DNA from 4 places in the Cellulosimicrobium sp. NPDC055967 genome. Region 2 is predicted to be linked to each of the others. Evidence: riboswitches for the same ligand, from Rfam matches in the RefSeq annotation. Region 2 holds a riboswitch; each other region holds the start of a gene.
The links. A riboswitch is a leader RNA that binds a small molecule or an ion and turns the genes downstream of it on or off. The one in region 2 is predicted to bind thiamine pyrophosphate.
Positions count from the first base shown of each region.

Region 1: linked by a shared signal. The riboswitch ahead of ACFC2L_RS16415 (thiamine ABC transporter substrate binding subunit) and the one ahead of ACFC2L_RS07075 (ECF transporter S component) in region 2 are both predicted to bind thiamine pyrophosphate.
Region 3: linked by a shared signal. The riboswitch ahead of ACFC2L_RS19780 (TenA family protein) and the one ahead of ACFC2L_RS07075 (ECF transporter S component) in region 2 are both predicted to bind thiamine pyrophosphate.
Region 4: linked by a shared signal. The riboswitch ahead of thiD (bifunctional hydroxymethylpyrimidine kinase/phosphomethylpyrimidine kinase) and the one ahead of ACFC2L_RS07075 (ECF transporter S component) in region 2 are both predicted to bind thiamine pyrophosphate.

Region 1 is NZ_JBHJYJ010000014.1:82,548-84,737, reverse strand. Features, by position in the region: gene ACFC2L_RS16415 (thiamine ABC transporter substrate binding subunit) at 1-893, opposite strand, end outside; TPP riboswitch at 976-1,080, opposite strand; gene ACFC2L_RS16410 (ABC transporter ATP-binding protein) at 1,257-2,147, shown strand; gene ACFC2L_RS16405 (ABC transporter permease) at 2,144-2,190, shown strand, end outside.
Region 2 is NZ_JBHJYJ010000004.1:92,801-94,990, reverse strand. Features, by position in the region: gene ACFC2L_RS07085 (Rv2578c family radical SAM protein) at 1-72, opposite strand, end outside; gene ACFC2L_RS07080 (hypothetical protein) at 104-577, opposite strand; TPP riboswitch at 665-784, shown strand; gene ACFC2L_RS07075 (ECF transporter S component) at 893-1,618, shown strand; gene ACFC2L_RS07070 (ABC transporter ATP-binding protein) at 1,632-2,190, shown strand, end outside.
Region 3 is NZ_JBHJYJ010000026.1:4,919-7,108, reverse strand. Features, by position in the region: gene ACFC2L_RS19785 (helix-turn-helix domain-containing protein) at 1-71, opposite strand, end outside; gene ACFC2L_RS19780 (TenA family protein) at 176-928, opposite strand; TPP riboswitch at 919-1,043, opposite strand; gene ACFC2L_RS19775 (VOC family protein) at 1,132-2,058, shown strand; gene ACFC2L_RS19770 (alpha/beta hydrolase) at 2,055-2,190, shown strand, end outside.
Region 4 is NZ_JBHJYJ010000007.1:220,834-223,023, reverse strand. Features, by position in the region: gene ACFC2L_RS11910 (quinone oxidoreductase) at 1-95, shown strand, start outside; gene ACFC2L_RS11905 (hypothetical protein) at 92-364, shown strand; gene thiD (bifunctional hydroxymethylpyrimidine kinase/phosphomethylpyrimidine kinase) at 379-1,344, opposite strand; TPP riboswitch at 1,337-1,431, opposite strand; gene ACFC2L_RS11895 (YceI family protein) at 1,501-2,175, opposite strand.

The DNA.
Region 1 (2,190 bases), on a different contig from region 2:
TGCTGCGCGCCCTCGGGGTTCTTCGCGTTCGCGAGCACGCCCGCGTACTCGACCTGGCGGAAGCACGTGTCGAGCAGCGCACCCGTGGTCGACTCGGAGCCGTCCTCGGTGAGCGTGAACGCGGGCGACGTCGAGTACGACAGCACGAGCGGGCGCGGCCCGGCGCCCTCGGAGCCGGAGAAGTCGACGTAGTACGCGTCGGACCAGCCGTCGACGACCTTCACGCCGTTGGCGCGCAGGTCGGCCCAGTAGTCCTCCCAGCCGTCCTCGCCGAACGCGCCGACGGTCGCGAGGAGGAACGCGAGGCCGGGCGACGACGTCGCCGGGTTGGTCACGACGAGGAGGTCCTCGTACTCCGGCTTCGCGAGGTCCTCGAGCGACACCGGCTCGGGGATGCCCGCGTCGGCGAACCAGGTGTGGTCGACGTTGACGCAGACGTCGCCGAGGTCGACGGGCGTCAGCTCTCCCCCGTCCCCCACCGCGTACTGCGCCGCGGAGTCGGACAGTCCGTCCGGCGTGTAGGGCGCGAGCACGCCCTCGTCGATCGCGCGCGAGGCGAACGTGTTGTCGATCCCGAACACGACGTCGCCCAGCGGCGAGTCCTTGGTGAGGATCAGCTGGTTGACGAGCGCGCCGCCGTCGCCCGGCGCGACCTGCTCCACGGTGAGCCCGCTCTCCTCCTCGAACGCGGCGAGCACCTCGTCGCTCACGGCGAAGGAGTCGTGGGTGACCAGGGTGACCGTGCCCCCGGCGCCCGACGACGCGTCGTCGCCTCCCGAGCCTGACGTCGCGTCGTCGCCGCTGCCGCACGCGGCGAGCGCGAGGAGGGCGAGGGTCGTGCCCGCGCCCGTGACGAGGGTGCTCCGGCGGGTGCGGGCGGTCGTGCGCTGCATGTGTCCTCCCAGGACGTTCAGGAGGGGTCCACCGACCCGTGCGACCCGTGCTCCGGCGAGCGCGGGAGACCGCACGAGCAGGTGATCGAGATTCCCGACTTCCTCCACCGGTGCTAACCGGATCAGGTTCGAGGGTCTGCGGTGGTCCGCACTCTCAGCTCCTCCAGGAGCTCCCCTGTCGTTCACGTCGAGCCTACACCGGGCCGCCCCTGGGGAATCCCCCTGAGAGAACCCTGAGAGCGGCGCCGCACCGACCAGGGAGGGGTCCGGGCCGGTCCCCGATGCCCGGGGGCGCACCCCCGCGGGAGGGTCGAGACGACCGGACCGGGGCCCCCGGCCGACGACGCAGGAGGGGAAGGACCGATGAGCAGCAGACCTGGGATGACGGGTGCGACGACGACCGTCGCGACGTCCACCGAGAACGCCGAGAACGCCGAGAACGCCGCGGGAGCCGCCGGGACCACGCCGGAGCGGCCCGTGATCGCCACCGCACGGGGGCTCGTGAAGACCTACGGGCGCGGCGAGGCCGCGGTCCGCGCCCTGGACGGCGTCGACGTCGACCTCGAACGCGGACGCCTCACGGCGATCATGGGCCCGTCCGGGTCGGGCAAGTCGACCCTCATGCACTGCCTCGCCGGGCTGGACTCCCCCACGGCGGGGACCGTCGTCGTGGACGGCGAGACGGTCTCGGCGATGAGCGAGCGACGGCTGACGCGGCTGCGACGCACGCGCATCGGGTTCGTCTTCCAGTCGTTCAACCTCGTGCCGACGCTCACGGCGGAGGAGAACATCGTGCTCCCGCTCGCCGTCGCGCGCCGGCCCGTGGACCGGGCGTGGTTCGACCGCGTCGTCGACGCCGTCGGCCTGCGCCCGCGGCTCGGGCACCGCCCGGCGGAGCTCTCGGGCGGGCAGCAGCAGCGCGTCGCGTGCGCGCGGGCGCTCGTGTCCCGGCCGGCGGTCGTGTTCGCGGACGAGCCGACCGGCAACCTCGACTCGCGCGCCGCCGCGGAGGTGCTCGGCTTCCTGCGCGCCTCGGTGGACGACCTCGGCCAGTCCGTCGCCATGGTCACGCACGACCCGACGGCGGCGTCGTACGCGCACCGCGTGCTGTTCCTCGCGGACGGGCGCCTCGTGACCGAGCTGCGCGACCCGACGCCGCAGGCCGTCCTCGACACGCTCGGCGCCCTCACGCCGGCGGCGTCGGCGGGCGCGCACGCCGCACCGGTCACCCACGAACCGGCGGCCGTCCGATGATGGGCCGGATCGCGCTGCGCGGCGTGCGCGCGCACGGCGCACA
Region 2 (2,190 bases):
CACGAGGCCCGCCCGCTCCAGCCCCGGGAGAGCGCCGTCGTCCGCGCCGAGCGCCTGTCCGTCCCACCTCACCCGCACATTCGAACAGGTGTTCGATTCGACGTCAAGCCCCGGGGACGGCCGCCCGCCCGACGCCTACCCCCGCGTCCCCGGCGACCCACGCCTTGAGCAGGGAAAGGTTCGCGAGCGGCACGTGGTGCCCGATCCGCGGGTGGTCCAGCGTCACCCCGACGACGCCGGCCGCACCGAAGGAGGCGAGGTAGTCGATCGCGGCCGGCACCGGGACCGCGAGGAGCGGCACGGCGTCGCCCTCTGCGGCGAGCCCGAGGGCCAGCGCGGCCTCCTTCGCGCGGCCGGCGCTGCTGTAGAGGCAGATCATCGGCCCCTGGGCGGCGGCCACCGCGTACGGGCGGGGCCGGTCCTCGGGGCCGCGCGCGATGAAGAACCAGGTGTCGAGCCGGGCCGCCTGCCGCCAGAGGTCGATCTGCGCCGTCGTGTCTCCGGCGGGCGCCGACCGGACGGCCTCGTCGAGGCGGTCGAGCTCGGCGACCGCCGCAGGGTCGTTGTCCGTGGTCATGCCGCCACGCTCTCATGCCCCGACGGCCCGTCCCGCTGGCTGAGACGCCGGGATTGTCCGGGCCGCGCCGAGGGCCTAGGGTCGGGCCGAACGCCCCCGGGGAGCGCACGAGCGCTGAGAGTGCAGGCCGGACACCCGTCCCTCCTGCAGACCCGTGGAACCTGATCTGGTTCGTACCAGCGAAGGGAGCAGGGCCGACGTCACCGTCCCCTGCGCGCTCGTGCCCGCGCGCCCGCGCCGTGCCGTGCGCGCGGGCCCGGCGGTGGCGCGCCGTCGTGCACCCCTCGCCCCGGGGGCCCGACGGAGGGAACCCGCATGGCCGAGCCCCGCACCACCCCGCAGCAGGCGACCCGGAGCGCCGCCGTACCCACCGACCAGCCGCCCGCCGGGTCGGCCGGCGTGTCGCCCGGCGTGTCGGGCGGCGGGGCGCCCGGTCCCGCGGTCCGCCCGACCGGGCGCCCCGCGCCACGTCGCGGGCTGACGCTGCACGAGACGGTGCTGATCGCCGTCCTCGGCGTCGTCTTCGGGTTCGTGTACTGGGCGTTCGTCCAGCTCTGGGCCCCGCTCCAGCTCGCGATGGGCCCCCTCGCGGACCTCGCCGCGAACGTCCTCGCGGGCGCGTGGATCGTCGTCGGCCCCCTGGCCACGTACATCGTGCGCAAGCCGGGGGTCGGCATCCTCGCCGAGACCCTCGCCGCGCTCGTCGAGGTCGTCTTCCTCGCCTCCCCCGCGGGGCCGCTGCTGCTCGTCGTGGGCCTGGTCCAGGGCGTCGGCGCCGAGCTGCCGTTCGCGCTCACGCGCTACCGCCGGTTCGGCTGGTGGGTGTTCGTCGCGTCGGGCGTGAGCGCCGCGCTCGTCACGTTCGCGTTCAACGCCGTGCGCTTCGGCTGGCTCGGTCAGGACTACGCGATGCTCCGGCTCGGGATCCAGGTCGTGTCGTGCATCGTGCTGTGCGGCCTCGCGGCCCGCCTCCTCGGCGACTCGCTCGCCCGCACGGGCGCCCTCGACGCGTTCGCGATCGGCGCGGCCCGCCGTGGGTGAGGCGACCGCGCACGTGGCTGACGTGACCGCGCACGCGCGCGACGTTCCCGACGCTGTCACAGCCGCCGACGTGACCGTGCACCTCGGGCACCACGGCACCCGGGTGCTCGACGGCGTCGACGTCACCGTCCCGGCCGGGACGAGCCTGCTGGTCCTCGGCCCCTCCGGGTGCGGGAAGTCGACCTTCCTGCGCGCGCTCGTCGGCGTCGTCCCGCACACCCTCCCGGGCGCCGTCCTGGGCGGCCTCCGCGTGACCGGCGCCGACCCGCGCGAGGTGCCTCCGCCCGCGCTCGCCGCCCGCGTCGGCCTCGTCCAGCAGCGGCCCGGCGACCAGCTCTGCCTGGCGCGAGTGGACGAGGAGCTGCGGTTCGCGCTCGAGAACCGCGGTGCCGACCCCCGCAGCATGGACGCCCGCGCGACCGCGGCGCTCACCGCCGTCGGCGCCGCGCACCTGCACGACCGCCCGACCCACGCGCTGTCGGGCGGCGAGGCCCAGCGCGTCGCGGTCGCCGCGGCGCTCGTCGCCGAGCCGGAGCTCCTCGTCCTCGACGAGCCCACCGCGCTGCTGGACC
Region 3 (2,190 bases), on a different contig from region 2:
GGCACCGGGTCCGGCGCCGGTCTCGGCACTGCGATCGGCACCGGGCCCGGCACCGCGCTCGTCGTGTCCATGCGGTCACGCTACCCGCGCCCTCGCCCGGGTGCCGAGGCACCCGGGCGAGGATCTGCTGCTGGCGTAAGGCCCGACGTCGGGCCTCACCGGTCCGGGAGGGACGTCACCAGCGCTCGAGCGACCACGCCATCTGCCAGAACCGGATCTCGTGCCGGCAGCTCAGCTCGAACGCGCGCTCCATGCGGGCGCGCTCCGCCTCGCCCGCGTCGGCGGCGAGCGCGTCGAGACGCTCGCGCAGGTCGGCCAGGACCCCCTCGGTGCGCTCGGCGGCGTAGAACTCCCACCAGCCCGCGAGCGGGTGGTCGTCCGCGATCGCGCCGGGCGTCGTCTCGCGCTCGGCGAGCCAGAACCGCCGCGCCGACCAGATGTAGGTCCACGGGCACGGCAGGAGCGCGGCGAGCAGCACGCCGAGGGAGTCGCGGCCCGCGGCGAGCATGTGGTCGACGTACGCCTGCGCGCTCGGGGCGAGGCGGTTCGTCTGCGCCTCCTCGTACGTCACGCCGAGGAAGTCGCACATCGCGTGGTGCGCGTGCGACTCGTCGTCGAGCAGGAACCCGGCCTTCTCGTGGAAGTACGCGGCCCAGTCACGGTCCGGCGCGAGCGCCATGCCGAGCCCGTAGCAGCGCAGGTACGCCGTGAGGTACTGGTGGTCCTGGCCGACGTAGTGCCGCACCGCGGCCGGCTCGACCGACCCGTCGCGCAGCCCGGCGAGGAACGGGTGGTCGTAGAACTCGTCGAAGAGGTGCGCGTACCGGCGCGCGAGGTCGACCGTGAAGCCGGTCTCCCCCGGCCGGACGAGTGCGGTCGGGTCGTCCGCGAGGACAGGGTTCAGGGTGATGGCAGCAGGCGTCGTCATGCCCACGTTCCTCCGCTCGTGCTAGCGAGATCAGGTTCGACGGGTCCGGGCGGCCGTACCGCTCGTCTCAGTCCCTCGGCCCGGCTGCCCGGGCGGGACGCCCCGCGTGGTTCGCCGCGACCCTAGCAAGGAAGCGCGGCCCGCGCCGGGAGCGTCCGGCGACGTGTGGAATATAGTTGTAGCAACAACAAGTTGGAGCAGACATGACCACGAGCACCCCGGGCGCGGCGACCGACCGCCTCCTGTCCCCGTCCACGAGCATGGACGCCGTCACGCTGCGCGTCGGCGACCTCGAGCAGATGACGTCCTACTACACGGGCGCGTTCGCGCTGGCCCCGCTCGAGGAGCGCTCGCGCGGCACCGAGGTGCACCGCGTCCTCGGCCGCGGCACGACGCCCATGCTGCGGCTCGTGCACACGCCCGGCCTGCCCGCCGTCGACCGGCGTCAGGCCGGCCTGTTCCACACCGCGTTCCTGTTCGACGACGCGGCGAGCCTCGCCGCGACCGTCTACCGGGCCGCGCAGGACCGTCGCGGGGCGTTCGTCGGGTCGAGCGACCACCTCGTCAGCGAGGCGTTCTACTTCACCGACCCCGAGGGGAACGGGGTCGAGCTGTACACCGACCGCCCCCGCGAGACGTGGGTCCGCGAGCGCGGCCAGATCGTCATGGCGACCGAGTACCTGGACCCGAACGCGTACCTGCGCACGCACCTCGACCAGGAGACGTTCGACGCCGGGCCCGCGCTCGCCGGTCGCGTGGGGCACGTCCACCTCCAGGTCGGCGACATCGCGACCGCCCACGACTTCTACGTCGACGCCGTCGGGTTCGAGGCCACGGTCACCGAGTACAGCGGCGCCCTGTTCGCGTCCGCCGGCGGGTACCACCACCACGTCGCGATGAACGTCTGGAACAGCGCCGGCGCCGGCCCGCGCGCCGCGAGCCTCGGGCTCGGCGACGTCGCGGTCACCGTCCCCGGCCGCGACGACCTCGACGCGCTCGTCGCCCGCCTGCGGGCCCGCGGCCTGCAGCACGCCGACGACGGCCGCTCCGTCGTCGTGCACGACCCGTGGGGCACGCGCGTCACGCTGGCCGTGCCCGGCACGACGACCGACGAGCTGCTCGCGCGATGAGCGCCCCGTCCACCCTCGTCGCGGTCCGGTCCGACGCGGACCCGGCGGACCCGACCACCGCGGGGCCCGTCGTCGTGCTGCTGCACGGGTTCGGCTCGCACGAGCACGACCTCGCGGGCCTGGGCCCGCACC
Region 4 (2,190 bases), on a different contig from region 2:
ACGCCCACCGGGCGCTGGAGGGCCGCGCGACCACGGGCAAGGTCCTGCTCGTCCCCGACGCAGCGGCGCAGGCCACGAGCTCGGGCACCGCGTGAGCTGGGACTGGGTGCCCGCGCGGCCTGGCGAGGAGGACGGGTCCGACGGCGGGCCCTCCCCTGCCCTGCGCCCCGCCGTGACGGTCCTCGCCGTCCTGCTCGCCGCGGCGCTCGCCGTGTACTGGGTGACGGTCGGGCTGCGCCAGCAGGCGGACGCGTGCGTCGCCGACCGCCCCGCGGGCGTCGCGGCGCAGGACGTCGTGGCGACCTGGCGCTGGTGGCCGCCCGGCTACGACTGCGCCGTCGCGCAGCCGACGACGAGCGCCTGACCCGTTCCGCGCGGTCAGCCGGGCGCGACGGGCGACGTGGCGTGCAGGTGGTCGACCGGGCCCCGGCCCGTCCCGACCTGCAGCGCGGCACCCGACCGCAGCGCGCCGGTGAGCCACTCCTTCGCGTCGCGCGCGGCCGCCGCCCAGCCCTCGCGCTGCGGGCGCAGGGCCGCGAGCGCCGCGGAGAGCGAGCACCCCGTGCCGTGGGTGTGCGGGGTGTCGACGCGGGGCGCGTCGAACGTGGTGACCGCGGGTGAGGCACCGGGGACCGCGGCCGGCACGACGAGGGCGTCCGGCGACGTCTCGCCGGTGAGGTGCCCGCCCTTGAGCAGCACGACGGCGCCGCTCGTCGCCGCGTACGACGCGGCCTGGGCCAGCGCGTCGTCCCAGGTCGTGGCGACGTCGCGGCCCGCGAGGACGGCCAGCTCGGGCAGGTTGGGGGTGACGACGTCGGCCCGGGCCGCGAGGTCGCGCACCGCCTGCTCCGCGCCCGCGTCGAGCAGCCGGTGCCCCGACGTGGCGACCATGACGGGGTCGAGGACGACCCAGGGTCGCTGGAGCCCGGCGTCGGTCCGCGCGGCCGCGAGCACGTCGAGCCACGCCCCGATCTCGCGGGCGTTGGCCTCGTCGGCCACCATGCCGATCTTCACGGCGTCGATCTCGACGTCGTCGGACACGGCGTCGAGCTGCTCGCGCAGGAAGGCGGGCCCGGGGACGTGCACGGAGCGGACGCCGTGCGTGTTCTGCGCGACGAGCGCCGTCGTCACGGCCATGCCGTACGCGCCGTGCGCGGCGAAGGACTTGAGGTCCGCCTGGATGCCCGCGCCCCCGGTCGGGTCGGTCCCCGCGATCGACAGGACGCGCGGACGCGAGGGCCGCGCGCCAGGGCCGCCGTCCGGGCCGGGTGAGCGGCCGCCCGCGGGCCGACGGGCGCTGTCGCGCCGGGGTGCGGGGTCGTGCTGGGGCAGGGCGAGCGTCATCGCCGGACATCCCTTCGCTGGTACGAGCCAGAGCAGGTTCGACGGGTCTCATCTCAGCCCCGCGTCGGGGCACCCCGTGTCGCTCGCCATGCTACGTCCCGCGCGCCGGACGACCTCCCCCGGTCTCACGGGGACCGGCGGACGCGACGCACCGCGTCAGGCCTGGTGGATCGCCTCCCCCGCGATCTCGAGGCCGATCTTCTTGCCGACGAGGAACCCGCCGGTCTCGAGCAGCACGTTCCAGACCAGGCCGAAGCTCTCGCGGTCGATCTCGGCCGCGGCGTGGAAGCCGAAGATGTCGCGGCCGTAGGGGTCGCGGCGCGCGCCCCCGTACTGCATCGACAGCACGGTCCGGTGCGTGACGCCCCGGACCGTGAGCAGCCCCTCGACGAGGAACCGCCCGGCCTGCGCCGTCCGGGGTTGCACCCGCTCGGGCGCGAGCTCGGCGCGCTCGGGCGAGCGGTTCCGCAGACGCGCCCACGCGAGGATCTGGTCCTGCTGCTCGCCCTGCCAGCAGACCGAGGTGCTACGGAACTCGATCGTCGGGTAGGCGTCGACGTCGAGGAAGTCGGGGCTGCGCAGGTGCGCGTCGCGCTCCTCGTGGTGCGTCGTGAGGCTCGCGGTCTCGATCGTCGCGGAGACCGCCGAGGCGAGCGGGTCCTCGCCGACCAGGACGGTCGCGCGCGCCCGGGTGAACTCGCCCCGGACGGGCGACACCATCATGTGCATCCCGGTGAACCCGATGCGCTTGTGCGCCTCGTCCAGCGCGTAGGTGCCGGCCTCGGGAACGGTGAGGCCGTTCCACTGCCGGACAGGGCGGGCCGTCGTCATACGTCGCTCCCAGGC